2 regions of the Rhodococcoides fascians A25f genome follow, and region 2 is predicted to be linked to the other one. Evidence: predicted binding sites of a transcription regulator. Region 2 holds the regulator's gene; the other holds the start of a gene.
What was found. Region 2 encodes LexA, which represses DNA repair genes until DNA is damaged. Its sites were predicted from a motif close to CGAACANNTGTTCG; they were not measured.
Positions count from the first base shown of each region.

Region 1: BH93_RS07600 (HNH endonuclease signature motif containing protein) is a predicted target of LexA. The motif match lies at 3,455-3,468, and genes of this name have one in related genera.

Region 1 covers NZ_CP049744.1:1,568,392-1,574,805, reverse strand. Annotated here, with positions in the region: gene BH93_RS07625 (acyclic terpene utilization AtuA family protein) at 1-582, opposite strand, end outside; gene BH93_RS07620 (TIGR03084 family metal-binding protein) at 579-1,376, opposite strand; gene BH93_RS07615 (endonuclease/exonuclease/phosphatase family protein) at 1,477-2,544, shown strand; gene BH93_RS07610 (ASCH domain-containing protein) at 2,552-2,950, shown strand; gene BH93_RS07605 (hypothetical protein) at 3,180-3,317, opposite strand; gene BH93_RS07600 (HNH endonuclease signature motif containing protein) at 3,508-5,367, shown strand; gene BH93_RS07595 (glycosyltransferase family 39 protein) at 5,451-6,414, opposite strand, start outside.
Region 2 covers NZ_CP049744.1:3,164,281-3,177,184, reverse strand. Annotated here, with positions in the region: gene BH93_RS14915 (acyl-CoA dehydrogenase family protein) at 1-880, shown strand, start outside; gene lexA (transcriptional repressor LexA) at 958-1,635, opposite strand; gene BH93_RS14905 (hypothetical protein) at 2,015-2,410, shown strand; gene nrdR (transcriptional regulator NrdR) at 2,512-2,976, shown strand; gene hrpA (ATP-dependent RNA helicase HrpA) at 2,989-6,885, opposite strand; gene BH93_RS14890 (Pr6Pr family membrane protein) at 6,956-7,630, shown strand; gene BH93_RS14885 (aminotransferase family protein) at 7,634-8,893, shown strand; gene BH93_RS14880 (hypothetical protein) at 8,877-9,107, opposite strand; gene BH93_RS14875 (hypothetical protein) at 9,168-9,815, shown strand; gene BH93_RS14870 (PhzF family phenazine biosynthesis protein) at 9,805-10,479, opposite strand; gene BH93_RS14865 (DEAD/DEAH box helicase) at 10,492-12,904, opposite strand, start outside.

The DNA of each region.
Region 1 (6,414 bases), 1.6 Mb from region 2:
CCCGCCCGTCGCCTGAGTTCCGCACTCGATGACATGTCCGGCGATCACGGCACCGGCCAGGGCGTCGTAGTCGGTCGGCGTCCAACCGAAGTGCGCCGCAGCGGGTCCCACGATCACGCTGGCATCGGTGACGCGCCCGGTGACCACGACGTCGGCACCGGAGTTCAAGCATTCCACGATGCCCCACGCGCCGAGGTAGGCATTTGCGGTCAGCGGGTTGCCGAGGCCTAGTTCGGCCGCCCTGCCGAGAAGGTCGTCGCCATCGACATACGCGATGTTGGCACCGGAGTCGAGCTTCTCCAGCGCCTCGGCCAAGCCACGTGGATTCAGACCACCGGCGTTGGCGACGATCTTGACACCCTTGTCGAGTGCCAGTCCCAGGCAATCCTCGGCCTGGCGCAGAAAGGTTTTGGCGTAGCCACGGGTCGCATCCTTCATCCGGTCGCGGCCGAGGATGAGCATCGTGAGCTCGGCGAGGTAATCGCCGGTGAGGTAGTCGAGTTCGCCGCCCTCGAGCATCTCGCGCATGGCCGAGAGGCGGTCTCCGTAGAAGCCCGAACAGTTGCCGATTCGTACGGTCATGCTTTCTCTCGTCCCGATCCTGGAGGGCCTGCGAAGGCTTGGGCGATGGTGAGCCAGTGCGCGGCGTCGGATCCCTCGGCAGTGACGTCGAGGGTGTCGCGATGAGCACGCTGGGTCACGAGGAGGCAGAAGTCGAGCGCCGATCCGCTCACGCGCTGCGCGGCGTCTTCGGGGCCCCAGGTCCATAGCTCACCCGAGGGCGCGCTGAGTTCGACGCGGAACTGTTCGATGGGAGGTGTCTGCTGATTGACCGCGTAGGCGAAATCCCTTGTACGGACTCCGATGTGCGCGACCCCGCGGATCCGGTCGGTGGGCACACGGGAGACGCCCAGTGCGTCGGCGACATCCTGGCCGTGGGCCCAGGTCTCCATCAGGCGCGCAGTGGCCATGGACGCCGCACTCATCGGGGGTCCGAACCAGTCGATCTTGGTTCCGGGCGGTACCTGCACCAGAGCATCGGTCATGGCGTGGCGTCGGGTACGCCAGATGGTCAGTAGTTCGGGATTGCGAGCTTCTTCCTCCGCAGCCTCGTCGACGAAACCGGTGGGGTTTTCCCACGCTTTCTTCAAAGTGAGAGCGAACTCCTCCTTGGCCGCGGCATCGCCCGATGCTGCGGACGTGGTTCGCTCCGCGACGTGATCCGTCCAGGACAGATGTGCGATCTGGTGTGCGATCGTCCAGCCCTCGGCCGGTGTCGGTGCCGCCCACAGCTCTGATGTCAGTTCGGCGACGAGCGCATCGAGGTCGTCGCCCTCGGCACGGAGGTCGCCGACGAGTGTGTCGAGGTCTGCCATGGGTCCAGCTTCACAAAGGCACGAGAAAAAAGCAAGCACGCTTGCTTGTTAATTCGTAACCTTACGTTCGCTTGCCGTCCCTACGGTGACGACTGTGAAAATGTCGAGACTCGCAGCCGTCACCGTTACCCTCGCTTTCATGGCCGCCGGTTGCTCCTCTGTGAATCCAACCGCTGCGGACCCGGCCCCCGAGGAACCGTCGAGCATTCGGGTCGCGACGTTCAATGCGAGCCTCAATCGATCAGCGGCCGGGCAGTTGGTGACCGACCTGCAGGGCGAGAATGCTCAGGCCCGCGCGGCGGCCGATGTGATCTCGGCGAACTCGCCGGATGTGTTGTTGGTCAACGAGTTCGATTACTCGGGTGACGATGCGGTGAGGCTCTTCAACGACAACTATCTGGACAAGCAGTACCCGTACTCCTTCACTGCGCCCGTGAACACCGGGGTCGACTCGGGACTCGACCTGGACAGGGACGGCGCGCTCGGCGGTCCGGGCGATGCCTGGGGATTCGGGCAATTCCCAGGTCAGTACGGCATGGTCGTGTACTCGAAGTATCCGATCGCGACCGATTCGGTACGCACGTTCCAGAACTTCCTGTGGAAGGACATGCCGGATTCCCTGCTGCCGCGCGACTATTACGGAGAGGTGTCCGACGCTCTGCGTCTGTCCAGCAAATCGCATTGGGACGTGCCGATCGACGTGAACGGCAAGACGCTGCACGTACTGGCCTCGCACCCCACTCCCCCGTCTTTCGATGGTCCCGAGAACCGCAACGGCAAACGCAACCACGACGAGATCCGGCTCAGTGCCGACTACATCTCGGGCGCGGATTACCTGTACGACGACAGAGGCGTGCGCGGCGGGTTGGAACAGGGTGCCTCGTTCGTGATGCTGGGTGACCAGAACAGCGATCCGGTCGACGGCGATTCGGTTGCGGGTGCCATCGCGCAGGTTCTCGATCTCCCACGGGTTCAGGATCCGGCCCCCATGTCCGATGGACATGGGACGGACACAGCCGATTTCGCAGATCCGACGCCGGGTGACCTTCGCGTGGACTACGTGCTGCCGTCGGACGATCTGACGGTGGTCGACTCTCAGGTGTACTGGCCGGACCAGCCGGAGCATCCCTCGGACCATCGACTGGTGTGGACCGATCTCGAAATATGATGTGTGAGTGACCGATCTACCGATTGTCGAATTCGCATACCCGGGTCCCTTGCGGGACGCCCTGGTTGCGGCCGTCCTGTCCGGTGCCAAGACCACGACGGCAAGTCTGGTGGTCCAGTACACCGACGAAGAGTTGCCGAAGGTCGGCCAACGCGGTGCGGTGATCGACTCGGCGGGCCGGACGGTGGGGATCATCGAGACCACTGCCGTCGATGTCGTTGCACTGAAGGTTGTTTCGCTGCAGCACGCCCTCGACGAGGGTGAAGGTTACGCCGATGTGGCGCAGTGGCGAGCCGGACACCAAAGATTCTGGCAATCGGCCGAGGTTCGCGAGGAACTGGGAGATCCGAACTTCACCGTGAACGACGACACTCGGGTGGTACTGGAGCGATTCACACTCGTGTGAGCGTGGCCCGCGGCCGTGCCGCTGCCATGATGACCAACGCATTTTCCGGAGTGTGGATCTCGAGTTCGACGGAATTCCATGGTCGAGTGTGCGGCCCGGCAACCGAGCCGGGTCGGATTTATGTGTAGGTCTCGACTATGGCGTCGAGCTGGTCGAGGACGCAGGTGAACCAGTCGACCGGGGATCGCGAAGAACTCGAGGACACCCAGAGCATCGATCCAGAATTCGGTCACTCCGCGAGATTCGCCGTGGGGATTGTGACGAACATGGGCATGCCGTACAGGCCACGAAACAGCTCGGGCGCGGTGGCGTCTGGGCCCGGAATCGGTACGGATCTCACCTCGAAGGCGGGGTAGTTCTCGTTCATGATCACCATCCTGAGGCCTGACGCGACGTCCGGGTCAAACAGCGTTGTCGGTGAGTGGGTGTATTGACACTTCATCTCCAAACCTTCTTCATTGCAACATGATTGGGGTTGACGGCTGGTTCACATCTCGGTACCATCGAACATACGTTCTATAGTTGGTCGGAACATCTGCCGGGGGGGCGAAGACACAGTGACCACACCTGCACGCAGTCGATTCGCGGCCTATCTCGGGCCGCAATCGAAGCCGTACATCGCGCCTGCTTCGTTGGCCGAGATGCGGGATGTCACGATTCTGGAGAACCAGGCGTGCGCTCGCAAGGTCGCTCTGGCCGCCGCCATCTGGGATACTTGCATTCATCAGAACGTGCTCGTCGGTGATGTCATTCAGGACGCGGGCAACTATGCGGCTTCCGAAATTGCGCACGTTCTGGGCTGCTCGAAGACCGTCGCGAACACGTACGCCGAGGTCGGGATGGACCTTCGGCTTCGACTTCCTTCCATCGCGGCCGCATTCGAGGCCGGCGAACTCGATTTGCCCCGAGTCCGTGCGATATACCGCTGTACCCACAATCTGACGCAGGACGCGGCGGCCGCCGTCGAAGGCGAGGTTCTGCGCGCTGCCCGACGCCTGCCGCCCGGTCCGCTCGCGACCGAAATCTGGTCGATCATGTACCGCATCGCACCCGAGCAAGCGGCCGCTTTACGCAACGACCTGGAACGGCATACCAACGTCACCTACACCGACAAGGACGTGCTCTCGACGCTCAAGGCCGATCTCACCGCCGCCGACGCCGCAGCTGCCTGGCAGTTGATCAACGAGATGGCCGCGACCGTGTGCCGACGTGATCCGCGTACCCGAGGACAGAAGCGTGCGGCCGCGTATGTGGCTCTGCTGCAGCAAGAGTCGTCGATGGAATGCATGTGCGAACCCGATGACGACAATCCGTGTACGGCCGATACCGCGCGGCCCGATCGACGCGCCCCACTGACCGTGATCACTGTCGATCTCGCCACTCTCGCCGGTCTGCTGTCCGATCCTGCCCACCTGGCCGGCCACGGCACCATCGATGCCGAGTACGCCCGCGAACTCGCCGACAACGCTCACTGGCAAATTCTTCTCACCGAGGCACGCAACCTTGCCGAGGCACTCGGTTACGGCGAAGACCTGGAGTCGCTCATCGACCTCGAGACCGACACTGGCACTGGCACTGACACTGACACTGACACTGACGACAAGGGTGCAGAAAGCAGGGCCGACAGCGGCAGCAGCAGGATGAACCACAGCGGATCGAGAGGTGACCAGAAGAAGTCCAGAGGATCGAAGGTACGCAAGACAAAGAACAGCAGGTCCGAGGGCAGCGGGTCACACATGATGTTTCATCCTCTGGGGCGCGGACGTCGCCGAGACGGCGCCGCAATTCCTTGCCCGCCCAGATCGCAGACTTCCGCGCCTCCACCACGGAACAGCTGTGTCGTCACTCCGTATCGGGGCACTTACACCTTTGTTGCAGAACTCGAAGCAGCAATCGCCGCCGATCCAACTCTTGGGCTCGCCCTGCACCCGGACGGTCACGGAGGTCTGCTGCTGCCGCCACCCGGAGCCCTCGTCTATCGGCCGACTGTCTCACTTGCAGAACGCATTCGATATCGCGACCGCACCTGTCGGCACCCGGGCTGCGATGTCGCGGCCCAGCAATGCGAGATCGACCACATCGTGCCGTACTTTCATCGCGATCCTGCGACCGGTGGCTGGACCATCGACACCAATCTGCATTGCCTGTGTCGCTATCACCACAGTCTCAAGACCATGGGGCTGTGGACACCGGTGATGCTCGCCGATGGTGTCGAGTTCTGGGTCTCGAATGCCGGCACCACAGCGATCACTGTTCCCGGCACCACGCAACTCGCAGACCTGAGCCATCTGCCCGCCGTCTATCGCAGGCCCAAAGGTCAAGCGATGCAGGCGGATACCTCGGGCTTTGGGATCGTTCAGCCGCAGCCCGCGCCAGTACCTACGTCAGCGTCCGACGGTGATCCTCCGCCCTTCTGATGGATCTCGGGTCAGTACGCAGAAGTTCCACCGCAGTCGAAGTGTCTGCGGTGGAACAACTGTGCCTGATCGGTGTCCGGGTGTCAGCCCGTGTAGGTACTGAGGTCGTACACCGTCGCGCTACCGACGGTGCTGGCGGTGAAGTTCGCCTCGACCCATTCCTGGATCTGCGAGGAAGTGCTCGTCGAGTCGCCGCCCATTCCCCCACGAGCCATGCCGCCACCCATTCCGCCCGACACGTAGTAGGCGACTTCGTGGTTGGAGACGTACTGGATGAATTCGTCGAGTGTCGGGGCAGGATCGCCGCTCCATCCACCGATCGCCATCACTGCCGTATCGGACGCCAACTCGTACCCCGCAGCCGACTGCGAACCGTTCACTGCAGCAGACCATGTCGTCGACGTGGACTCGAGGAGCGTCGTCAACTCTTCGTTGGACTCACCGCCCATGCCACCCATACCGCCCGTGCCACCAGCCGTGGCACCGTCACCGGTGCCGAAGCCGGCTGGAAGATCGGCCGCGTCGGCGGCAACGCCAGCCGCAGTACCATCCGGTGCTGAGCCACTTGGCATTGCACCACTGGGCATCTCACCGCTGGGCATTTCACCGCTGGGCATCTCACCGGCTCGTGTCTCACCAGGAGCACCACCACCCATTCCGCCGTCGGTGACTGCACCGGTCGGGCCCGCGGTGGGGATGGATCCACTGTGCGCATTCGTCGTCGTGGCGATCGCATAGGAAGCGCCACCGCCGAGACCGGCCACGGCTCCGAGGATCAACGCAGCGGCAGTGAGCTTTCGGTACCGCCCGGCGAGCAGAATCATCACGGCCGCAACGATGGTTCCCGCCAACAGAATCCATTTCAACGCCGGCAGCCAATCCGCGTTGCGGTGCAGCAGCACCCAACTCCAGGTGCCGGCCGCAATCATCATCGCCGCCATACCCGCTCTGCCCCAGATGGATTCGCGCCGAAGCCACAGTGCGTAGCCGCCGGTTCCGATCATGCCCGCAAGTGCAGGAGCGAGCGCGACCGTGTAGTACGGGTGG
Region 2 (12,904 bases):
CACCCTGCACAACGACGTCGTCGCGCCGTATCTGATCGAGCTGGCCAACGACGAGCAGAAGCAGCGTTGGCTCCCCGGATTCTGCTCGGGTGAGCTGATCACCGCGATCGCCATGACCGAGCCGGGTACCGGAAGCGACCTGCAGGGCATCAAGACCAAGGCCGTTCGCGACGGTGACGACTGGGTGCTGAACGGATCGAAGACGTTCATCACCAACGGAATCAACGCCGATCTGATCATCGTCGTCGCCTGCACCGACCCGGAGAAGGGTGCTCAGGGCTTCAGTCTGCTGGTCGTAGAGCGCGACATGCCCGGTTTCGAGCGCGGCCGCAATCTCGACAAGATCGGGATGAAGGCCCAGGACACAGCCGAACTCAGCTTCACCGACGTTCGCGTGCCCGCGGCCAACCTGCTCGGTGAAGAAGGCATGGGCTTCATCTACCTCATGCAGAATCTTCCCCAGGAACGGCTCTCGATCGCTGTTGTCGCCGCTGCGGCCATGGAATCGGCGCTGGACATGACAATTCAGTACTGCCGCGATCGCAAGGCGTTCGGCAAGTCGATCGGAAAGTTCCAGAACACCCGCTTCGTGTTGGCGGAGTTGGCAACCGAGACCACCGCCACCCGCATCATGGTGGACAAGTTCATCGAACTGCTCAACGCGGGCACCTTGACCGTCCAGGAAGCCGCCATGGCCAAGTGGTGGACCACCGAAAATCAGGTCAAGCTGATCGACCGGTGCCTGCAGTTGCACGGCGGCTACGGCTACATGAAGGAATACCCGATCGCCAAGGCCTACATGGACTCTCGTGTCCAGACGATCTACGGCGGCACCACCGAGATCATGAAAGAGATCATCGGCCGCGGATTGAACCTCTGATCTGCTGATCCGACGAACGCGAAGGGCCGCAGCACAATGTGCTGCGGCCCTTCGCGTGTCACTGCAGAGACGTCGCCCTACAGCTTGCGCATCACGGTGACGACCTTGCCGAGGATGGCAGCGTTGTTACCCGGAATCGGCTCGAACAGCGGGTTGTGCGGCAGCAGCCACACCTCGCCCTTCGACCGCTTGAACGTCTTGACGGTGGCCTCGCCGTCGATCATCGCGGCCACGATGTCTCCGTTGTCGGCCACGGACTGCTGACGGACCACGACCCAGTCACCGTCGCAGATCGCTGCATCGATCATCGACTCGCCGACGACCTTGAGCAGGAACAGCGAACCCTGACCGACCAATTCGCGGGGGAGTGGAAAGACATCCTCGACGGCCTCTTCGGCCAGGATCGGTCCACCGGCTGCGATTCGTCCCAGAACCGGCACGAACGTGGGGGTCGGTAGGCGGTCCTGTTCCTCGGACGAACCGTCGACCGCAGCAGCAGCTTGATCGGCCTGCACCTCGTCGAGGCCGCGAACGTCGACCGCGCGCGGGCGATTGGCGTCGCGCCGTAGGAATCCCTTCCGCTCCAGAGTGCGTAACTGATGGGCAACGGACGACGTCGACGTCAGGCCGACGGCGTCACCGATCTCACGAATGCTGGGCGGGTAGCCGCGCTCGGTCACCGAAGCTCGAATGACCTCGAGTACCTTTCGCTGTCGCTCCGTCAGGCCGGCGCTGATGTCGGTGCCGACTTCCATGGCCTTGGGCGTCGGTTCCGCGGCAGGCTTCCCTGCTGCGGCCTTCGCGGGCGCGGAAGCGGTCGTCTTGGAACCCGTCGTCTTGGAACCCGTGGTCGACCTCGTCGAGGTCTGGTCCTTCATGCTGTCGGCCTCCTGCTGATGTCCTGGATCCGGTCTGCGTGGTTCGGTCTGCGCGGACTGGAGTTGATGGTGTCGACTCGTGTGGCGTGTGGTTTCTGACACGAATCTAGCGTGTATCAGCTGTTGAATCAAACATCTGTTCGACTCGTGTCGCGTTTTCTACAGACTTTGTCGGAGCCTCGTGATAGAACTTCGAACAAGCGTCCATCGAACGCCTGATCGAACAATCGATCCAACGAGCGAAGACGAGGTTCCGATGACCATCACCACCGATCGCCCCACCACCGCAGGTGTCCGTACCCGGTCCACTGTCGTCGAGCGTCGTCGCCGTGCTCGTCCCGCGCTGCGGAGTTCCATCGCGACGCGCGGTGCGCGAACGACTCCATGCCTGCCGGTTCTGGAGCCGTCCTGGACCGACGTCACCGACCGGGAGGCCGCCGATCGCGAATTCGACGAGACCTCGGCGCACTTCGCCGGCCAGCCGGTCCGGATGCGATCGCTCGTGCTGTGGGTGCTTGCCGTCGTCGTCGTTGCCGGTGGCCTGATCGGAATCGCGAACCTACGAGCTGCGTCGGCCGACGCAGGGGTGCAGCCGGCGGGTGTGGTCGAGGTTCACGACGGAGCTGTAGTCGAGTATGCGCCCGGTAGATGACCACCGGCCCCATCGCACCCGCCCATGACTGAGTATCCTCGACTGACTGCCCCGACACGTATGTTCGACGTCGGCGCATCGGCTACGACGGAGGCTCCTTCATGCATTGCCCGTTCTGCAGGCATCCCGACTCACGCGTGGTCGATTCGCGTGAAATGGACGAGGGGCAGGCAATTCGGCGTCGTCGCTCCTGCCCGGAATGCGGTCGGCGATTCACGACCGTCGAGGCTGCAGTGCTCGCTGTCGTGAAGCGCAGCGGTGTCACCGAACCGTTCAGCCGTGAGAAGGTCGTCAAGGGAGTGCGCAGGGCGTGCCAGGGCAGAGATGTCGACAACGACGCGTTGAATCTCTTGGCTCAACAGGTGGAAGACGCCATCCGCGCCGCCGGTTCCGCCGAAATTCCCAGCAACGAGGTGGGGTTGGCTATTCTCGGTCCGCTGCGCGACCTCGATGAGGTCGCATATCTGCGGTTCGCGTCCGTGTATCGCTCGTTCAGCTCGGCCGAGGATTTCGAGAAGGAAATACATGAGCTACGCAAGCACCGAGAGTCTGCCGACATCGACTGACGGTTCCGCACGTCAGCGCGCTTGATCGGAGATCGCCTTCTCGATGCGCTTCTCCGAGACCGGATATGCAGTCCGAATTCCTTGGGCGAACAGCCCTACCCGCAATTCTTCGATCATCCAGAACAGCTCCTGCACACCAGCGCTGTTCTTCCGGTTTTCCGGAAGCGAATCCAGCAGCCGTCCGTACGACGCGTAGACGCGGTCGAGTACGTCCATCGCAGCCGCATCACGGCCTGCGCTGCTCGGAAGCGTGGCCAACCTCTTGGTCGCTGCAGCGAGATATCGCGGCAGATCTGCCAGTCTGCGAGAACCGAATTCGGTGACGAAGCCCCGAAAGACCAATCCTTCGAGCTGTTCGCGTACATCCTCGGCGGGCTCACCCGATGCCGTCTGCAATTGCCCCGATACGGCAAGAGCTGCAGTCAATACAGGGCGTACGAGGGCCAGTACCGCCGCGGTGCGCTGTGGAACCTCGGCATTGACCGATGCTCGAAGTTTCTCGAAAGCCTCCGGATCTCGAACAGGTCCACCGTGTGCGTCCATTGCTTCCTCGACCGCGAGAACTCGGCATTCCTCGAGGAGCGCGTCGACACCGCCGTACGGATTCTGGCCGAGGGCAAGGCGTTCGGCAGTCGGGAGACCGGCCAGCAGCGCTTTGGTACCTTTCGGTGCCGTCGACAACAGTAACGTCCGTGTTCCGGCGCGCATCGCTGCTCGCTGTTGGGCGGGGGTGCTCAGGACTCGAACTGCGACGCCCGGTCCTTCGGGCACCAACGCCGGGTACCCGGTGACCTTCTGTCCGCCGACATCACGGGTAACAGTCGACTCCAGTCGGCCCAGAGTGCCCGAGGTCCACGCGAGAGTCGGTGCGCGCTCCGCGTCGCCGACTGCGCTCGCAACCTGACGACCGACTTCGCCGGACAGACTGGTGCGCAGAACGGTCAGATCTTTGTTGCTACCCAACACCTTTCCGGTCGGGTCGACGGCCGCGAAGGTCATTCTCAGGTGGTCGGGCAGCGCCGCGGTGTCGAAGTCCTTCGCGGTGATGTGGCACTGTGCAGCCCGCGACAGCTCGCGTGCCAATGCCGTCACCAGAGTCTCCGCGCGAGGTCTCATGACCGCCAGCGCCGCGGCGGCGAAATCGGGGGCAGGAACAACGTTGCGGCGCAGAGCTTTCGGGAGCGACTTGATCAGTGCCGTCACCAACTCCGCGCGCATCCCCGGAACCAGCCAATCGAACCCCACCGGCTGAACCTGAGCGAGCAGCGCTATCGGAATTCGTGCGGTGACTCCGTCGGCGGCCGTACCCGGCTCGAACTGGTAGGTCAGCGGAAACTGGATCTCACCCTGTCGCCACGCGTCGGGATACGCGCCGGTGAGCACCGAGGCCGCGTCGGAGTTGACGACTGTGTCCGTCGTGAAGTCCAGCAGGGACGGGTCCTGTCGACGGGCTTTCTTCCACCACGTGTCGAAGTGTCGCGCCGATACCGCTTCGGGGGCGATACGCGCATCGTAGAAGTCGAACAGTGCGTCGTCGTCGACGACGATGTCGCGCCGCCGAGCACGGTGTTCGAGTTCACCGACGTCGTCCAGTAGAGCCCGGTTCTTGTGGAAGAACGCATGCTGGGTCTTCCATTCGCCCTCCACCAGTGCGTGTCTGATGAACAACTCCCGTGACGCCTCGGCGTCGATGCGGTGGTAGTTCACCGGTCGCTGCGTGACCAGAGGAATGCCGTACAGCGTCACCCGCTCGTACGCCATCGCGGATTCGCGCTTGATGGACCAGTGCGGTTCCGAGTACGTCCGCTTGACCAGGTGCGGTGCGAGCCGTTCGGCCCATTCGGGTTCGATGCGAGCGGCCATCCGGCCCCACAGGCGTCCGGTCTCCACCAGTTCGGCGGCCATGACCCACCGCGGGGGCTTCTTGAAGAGCCCGGACCCGGGGAAGATCGCGAAGTGCGCTCCGCGTGCGCCCAGGAACTCGCGCTTGTCACCCTCCCTGAGTCCGACGTGGGAGAGCAGCCCCGACAGTAGTGATTGGTGCAGAGCGGTTTCGGTGGAGTCGGCATCGGGCACCGTCCAGCCGAGTCCGCGAGTGATCTGACGGAGTTGGCCGTGTAGATCCTGCCACTCGCGAATCCGCAGGTAGTGCAGAAATTCGGTGCGGCACATGCGCCGGAACTGGTTGGACGACAGCTCGTTCCGTTGCTCGCGCAGGTACGTCCACAGCTTGACGTAAGCCAGGAAGTCGGAGTTCTCGACTGCGAAGCGGGCGTGTTTTTCGTCCGCAGCCTGCTGATGCTCGGCGGGCCGCTCCCTGACGTCCTGAATCGACAGGGCGGACACCACCACCAGTGCGTCCCGCAGCGACCCGTTGCCGTTGGCCTCGACCAACATTCGCGCCATTCGTGGATCGACCGGCAGCGCCGACAGTTCCCGGCCGATGGGGGTGAGTTCCGCCGTGCCGTCCTTGGTGGCCGGCTTCAGCGCCCCCAATTCTTCGAGCAGGCCGATCCCGTCCCGAATGCTGCGCGGGTCCGGTGGCTCGACGAACGGGAAGGCGTCGATCTTGCCGAGCCCGAGGGCGGTCATCTGCAAAATGACCGACGCAAGGTTGGTGCGCAGGATCTCCGGCTCGGTGAACTGCGGCCGCGACTCGAAGTCCTCTTCCGAGTACAACCGGATGCAGATACCGTCGGCGACTCGGCCGCAGCGGCCGGCTCGCTGCCGCGCCGATGCCTGGGAGATCGGTTCGATGGGTAGTCGTTGCACCTTGGTGCGCAACGAGTATCGAGATATACGAGCCGTGCCGGGATCGACGACGTAGCGAATGCCGGGAACTGTCAACGACGTCTCCGCAACGTTCGTCGAGAGCACCACGCGTCGGCCCGAGTGCGGTGAGAACACCCGATGCTGTTCGGCCGCAGACAATCTGGCGTACAGAGGCACGATCTCGGTGTTACGCAGATTGCGGTCGTTCAAAGCGTCCGCGGTGTCGCGGATCTCGCGTTCACCGGACAGGAACACCAGAATGTCGCCGTCGCCCTCGGCTGTCAACTCGTCGACAGCCTGGCAGGTGGCATCGACAGGATCGAGGTCGATCGTGGTGTCGCCGGCGTCGACGGTCAGTGGCCGGTAGCGCATTTCGACCGGGAACGTGCGGCCGGAAACCTCGATGATCGGAGCGGGTACGCCGCCGCGGGCGAAGTGTTGGGCAAATCGTTCCGGATCGATCGTCGCCGAGGTGATGATGATCTTCAGATCGGGTCGCCGGGGGAGTAACTGCGCGAGGTAACCCAGGATGAAGTCGATGTTGAGGCTGCGCTCGTGGGCCTCGTCGATGATGAGGGTGTCGTACTGGCGAAGCAGTCTGTCTCGCTGGATCTCGGCCAGGAGAATTCCGTCGGTCATCAGTTTGACGAGGGTCGAATCCGACGACTGATCGGTGAATCTCACCTTGTAGCCGATGGATTCGCCCAGGGGCTCGCCGACTTCCTCGGCGATGCGCTCGGCCACCGTACGTGCGGCGAGCCGGCGCGGTTGGGTGTGACCGATCGACCCGCGAATTCCGCGACCGAGTGCGAGACAGATCTTCGGAATCTGGGTGGTCTTACCCGAGCCGGTTTCACCGGCGACGATCACGACCTGATGCTCGGCGATGGCGGCGGAGATGTCGTCCTTGCGGAGACTGACCGGAAGTGACTCGGGGAACTCGAGGGTGGGGACCGCTGCTCTGCGATGGGCGACCACGGCTTCGGCGCGAGCGACATCGCGATCGAGGGCTGCGAACGCGTCGTCGGTGCGGGCCTTGTCCAGCCGCCGCCGCAGTCGGTTCTCGTCGCGGATGGTGACGTTCGCCAGACGTGTGGCGAGAGATTTTCGCTGACCGGACGGATTCGAGGTAGACATACTCACACCAGGATATCCGTATCTACGCAACCTTCGTGAATGCCGGCCGCGACTGTGCCAGGATCGCCGAATGGGCATCTCGCACGATGTGACCGCGGAACCACGCACGCCGGTACCGATCAGGACGCTGCGGGTGCTGTTCGCGGCCCTCACCGCCGCGGCGCTCGTCTCGATCGTCGTGAACGGGCTCGGCTCTCCGACGTTCTCGTTGGTCAACTACTTCAGCTACTTCACCGTGATCAGCAACGTCCTGACGGTGCTCGTACTCATCGTGGGCGGCGTGATCGATCCACGGTCTCCGGGTTGGCAGCTCTTTCGCGGAGCAGTGACGCTGTACATGGTGATCACCGGGATCATCTACGCGGTGTTGCTCGCGAACATCGATGTCGGTGTCGCGGATCCGTGGACCAACAACGTGGTGCATCGCATCATGCCCGTGGTCCTTCTGCTCGACTGGATTCTCGCTCCGCCGCGGCGTCAGATCTCCGAGTCGCGCAGTCTGACATGGTTACTGTTCCCGCTGATCTACGGGGTCTACACCTTGGTGCGTGGACCCGTCGTCGACTGGTACCCCTATCCATTTCTCGATCCGCGGGCGCAGGGATACCTCGCGCTCGCGGTCGGGCTGGTCGTGCTGACCGTCGCTTTCGCGCTGATGGCGCTGGCAGTCAATGCTCTCGGACGGCTCGCAGGACGCTGGAGGTACGGATCGGACTCGATCGAAGCGGACTCCACTACTGTGTAGCGCATGTCTTCCGACCTGGATCCAGCCGCCACCACACACTCCTCTGCGCTGTGGCACGGCTTCGCCGACATGGGCAACGTCACCGCCAACGGACCGTTCGTCGTGTCGCGAGGCGAGGGCGCGTACATCTTCGACAACAAGGGAACGAAGTATCTCGACGCGACCGCCGGTCTGTGGTTCACCAACGTCGGTCACGGCCGACGCGAGATCGCCGACGCTGTCGCCACACAGCTGAGCTCGATTGCCCACTACTCGAACTTCGGCGACTTCGTTCCCGAGACCACGCTGGCCCTGGCCGATCGTCTCGCCGCCATCGCACCGGTTGCGGGCAGCAAGATCTTCTTCACCTCGGGTGGATCGGACTCCATCGACACCGCCGCCAAGCTCGCACGCCGCTACTGGGTGGAAATGGGACAACCGTCCAAGAAGCTGATCGTCGGTCGGCAGAAGGCGTATCACGGCATGCACGTCGCCGGCACTTCGTTGGCCGGCATCCCGGTCAACAAGGAGAACTACGGCGAACTCATGGCCGACGCCAGGACGGTGTCGTGGGACGACGCGAAGTCGCTGCTTGCGTTGATCGAGGAGGTCGGCGCGGAGAACGTGGCTGCCTTCTTCTGCGAGCCGGTGATCGGAGCAGGCGGAATCTACTTGCCGCCGGAGGGCTATCTGCGCGAGGTTCGACAGATCTGCCGCGACAACGACGTCCTGTTCGTGGCCGACGAAGTGGTCACCGGGTTCGGCCGCATCGGCGGTAGCTGGTTCGCGTCGACGCGCTTCGAGCTCGAACCCGATCTGATGACGACCGCCAAGGGGCTGACGTCGGGATACGTGCCCATGGGTGCCGTGTTCATCGCCCCGAAGATCGCCGAACCGTTCTTCGCGGGCGGAGTCTGGTGGCGACACGGCTACACCTACGGCGGCCACGCAGGCGCGGCTGCCGCAGCGATGGCCAACCTCGACATCATCGAGCGCGAAGAACTGTTGACGCACTCCAAGCGCATCGAAGCCGCACTGCACACGCACCTCGCGCCGCTCGCCGAGCACGATCGGGTCTCGGAAATCCGCAGCGGCATCGGCGCGGTTGCCGCAGTTCAGCTCGCCGACCCGGCCGAGGCGCTACCGTTCGTCAAAACACTGCGTGCGCATGGGGTTTCGGGCCGCGCCGCCGGTCAGGGTGCGATGCAGATATCGCCGGCCTTCGTCATGACGGACGGCGAGATCGAAGAGCTGGCCTCGCGAATCCTCAGCGCCCTCGGCTGAACCGGAGCTTGTTGCGCAGTTGCTGCCCCCGCGAGAGCGGGGGAGCAGCTGCCGGTTCCGGTTCACCCGAGAGAGCCGCGAACCGCTGGTGTAGCTGATCGCGTACTTCGTTCGGCGCGTAGGCGCGCCGCTTGCGCTCGGACCGCACCACCAGCGCCCCGGTGGCCGCGACACCGGCCATCCCGGCGAGGCCGAGAGCTTTCCACACGTTCATTCGGCAACCGTACCGTCACGACGTGCGGTTGCCGATCCGCCAAGACCTAGGGTGAGAAGCATGAACCCGTCTCGAATCAGCCTCGATACCGCCGTCGATGCCACCAGGACGGGCGACATCTGGATCTTTCGCGGAGAGTCGACGGCCGATCGTGCAATTCAGGCGCTGACCAACAGCCCGGTCAATCACGTCGGAATGGCCGTCGTGATCGACGACCTGCCGCCGCTGATGTGGCACGCAGAACTGGGAAAATCGTTGCAGGACATGTGGACCGGTAACTTTCAGCGTGGTGTGCAGCTCCACGATCTGCGCGCGGCCGTCACCCAGTGGGCCACGAAGTACCAACAGCGTTGCTGGCTGCGGCAATTGGACGAGACCGTCACGAAGGACCAGGAAGACGCACTGCTGCGCACGATAGCGCGCATGGACGGAACTGCGTTTCCCACCACGGCCGCGCTCGCCGGCCGGTGGTTCCGGGGGCGGGTGCCGACATTGCGTCGACAACGCGAGCAGGACGGACCCACCCTCGAAACTGCCTATTGCGCGGAGGTGGTCGCCATGACCTACGACTCGATGGGATTGCTCACCGGCAACAAGAAGGCCAATTGGTTCGACCCCGGAAAGTTCTGGAGCGGCGACCGACTCCCACTGGCTGCGGGCGTCCGGCTGGGCGAGGAAATCGAAGTGGACGTACCGCTCACACCGTGATCGACGCGTCGGTCACGGTGCGTCCGCCCAGTTCCACCCAGCCGTCGTCGTCGACCGTGGTGCGCAACCGCGAGCCTGCTCCCTGCACGATGAGGAGACCGCGGCCGAGTTCCCCGGTGAGCCGGACGGCGGCGGCACCGGTCGCCTCGTCCTCGGCGATGCCCATCATGGGGGCGAACATGCGCGATCGCAGCGCCCCGTCCTTCTCGTCGGTCCACGCCCAGACGTAGTGGTGCCCACTGTCGTAGGCGCTCGGATCGTCCGCGGCCACCTCGGCGGCATCGCGAACCTGATGGAACGTGAAGTCCGGAGCCCAGTCGGCGCGGGCGCGAACCCAGGTGTCGTCGCCGTCGTAGCGGATGCTCAGCGGTGCAGCGGGAACGGCGAGGGTGGTCACCGGATGACCCTGCTCGCGGAGCCACCAGGACAGTCCCACGGTGGGGTGTCCGGCGAAAGGCAGCTCGACCGCCGGGGTGTAGATGGTCGCCGACGCGGTACCCGGTTCGGTGAGTTCGACGAACACCGTCTCACTGAAGCCGAGATCGGCGGCGAACTGCTGCCGCTCGTTCTCCGCGACGGCGTCGGCGGAAACGATCCCGAGGGGGTTGCCGAACCTGCCGTCGGCATCGGTGAACACACGGACGACGGACACGTCGGTAGCCATGCTTGGACGGTATCAGCCTGCAGTGATCACGATCTCGTCGAACACGATCTCGCCGGCGGCATCGGATTCCGGCACGTCGACAACCGCGTCGAGGGACCAACCGTGGTCCCCGTCCGGATCCTCGAGTACCTGACGCACCGTAGTGGATTCTGCACCGACATTCAGGGTGAACAGTGCGGGACCACGGGCCGAGGGGCCGGTTCCGATCTCGCCGTACTCGGCGAAGAACGGATCCAGCTCTGCCTCCCAATCGGGACCGTCGTCCAGTTCGTCGAGCGCGTTCCACTGGCGACGCGCCGCGAGATCGACTCGACGGAAGATCGCGTTGCGGGCCAGCACCCGGAATGCCCTGGGATTGGCCGAGATCGGACGCGGCGCGTCGGATCCGTATGCCTCGACGAGGGCTTCGGGCTCGGCGCCGGGGTCGGTCAGGTTCTCCCACTCGTCGAGCAGGCTGGAATCCACCTGTCGGACGAGTTCGCCCAACCATTCGGTGATGTCCTGGACCTCCTCCGTTCGAGATTCAGGCGGAACCGTCTGGCGCAGTGTGCGATAGGCGTCGGCGAGGTAGCGCAGCACCAGTCCCTCCGAACGCATCAAACCGTAGTGACTGATCAGCTCGGCGAAGGTCATCGCTCGCTCGACCATGTCGCGTACGACGGATTTGGGCGAGAGCCCGATCTCGGAGAGCCAGGGGTGGGTGCCGCGGTAGATCTCGAATGCCGGAACCAGCAGTTCTGCAAGAGGTTTCGGCCAGGTGACCTCCTCGAGCAACTCCATTCTCTCGTCGTATTCGATACCGTCGGCCTTCATCTGCGAGACCGCCTCACCGCGCGCAGCATGCTGCTGAGCCATCAGGATCTGGCGAGGATCGTCGAGCGTCGATTCGATGATCGACACCACATCCAGTGCGTGGGTCGGTGACTCGACGTCGAGCAGCTCGAAGGATGCGACCGCGAAGGTGGACAGCGGCTGGTTGAGCGCGAAATCCGGTTGTAGGTCCACGGTCAGTCGAGCGTGTCGACCGTCTGCGTCCGGCTCCTCGAGTTGCTCGACGATGCCCGCGTCGACCAACCCCCGATACAGCGAGAGCGCACGCAGAATGTGTTTGCGTTGAGCGGACCGGGTCTCGTGGTTGTCTTCGAGCAGGTGGCGCATGGCGTAGAAGCAATTGCCCGGCCGTGCAATGACATTGAGCAGCATTGCGTTGCTCACCGAGAACCGAGAGGTGAGCGGCTCGGGGCTCGCTGCGATGATCCGCTCGAACGTCGGCTCGCCCCAAGAGACGAAACCGTCGGGTGCCTTCTTGCGCTGCACTCGCTTGAGCTTCTTGGGATCGTCGCCTGCCTTGGCCACCAGCCGCGCATTCTCGATGTCGTGCTCCGGGGCCTCGACGACGACCGTACCGAGCGTGTCGTATCCCGCCCGGCCCGCGCGGCCTGCGATCTGATGGAACTCGCGGGCCCGTAGCTTGCGGGTCCTGATGCCGTCGTACTTGGTGAGTCCGGTGAACAGCACTGTCCGAATGGGAACGTTGATACCCACGCCCAGTGTGTCGGTCCCACAGATCACCTTCAGCAGGCCGTCCTGCGCGAGCTTCTCGACCAAGCGCCGATACTTGGGCAGCATGCCGGCGTGGTGCACGCCGATGCCGTGTCGGACCAGCCTCGACAGAGTCTTGCCGAATCCGGTGGTGAACCGGAAGTTGCCGATGGCCTCTGCGATCTCGGCTTTCTCCTGTTTGGACGCGACGTTGACGCTCGTCAATGCCTGAGCGCGTTCGAGAGCCGAAGCCTGAGTGAAATGCACGACGTACACCGGCGCGAGGTGCGTTTGCACCAGTTCTTCGATGGTCTCGCTGATCGGAGTCGTGACGTAGGAGAACATCAACGGAACCGGGCGCTCGGTGCCGGAGACGACCGTCGTGGTTCGTCCGGTGCGCCTGGTCAGATCGTCTCGGAAGAACGACACGTCGCCCAACGTCGCCGACATCAACAGGAACTGAGCGTGCGGCAGCTCGATCAACGGAACCTGCCAGGCCCACCCTCGATCGGGTTCGGAGTAATAGTGGAACTCGTCCATGATCACCTGGCCGATGTCCGAGCCGGCACCCTGGCGCAAGGCGAGGTTCGCCACGATCTCGGCGGTGGCGCAGATGATCGGGGCTCCGGAATTGACCGACGCGTCGCCGGTCATCATGCCGACGTTCTGGGCACCGAAGATCTCGCACAGGGCGAAGAATTTCTCACTGACCAGTGCCTTGATCGGCGCGGTGTAGAAGCTACGAATGCCCGCCGCCATCGCGGCGTAATGGGCCCCGATGGCCACCATCGACTTACCCGACCCGGTGGGGGTCGCGAGGATGACATTGGAGCCGGAGACCAGCTCGATGAGAGCTTCCTCTTGCGCGGGATAGAGAGTCAGA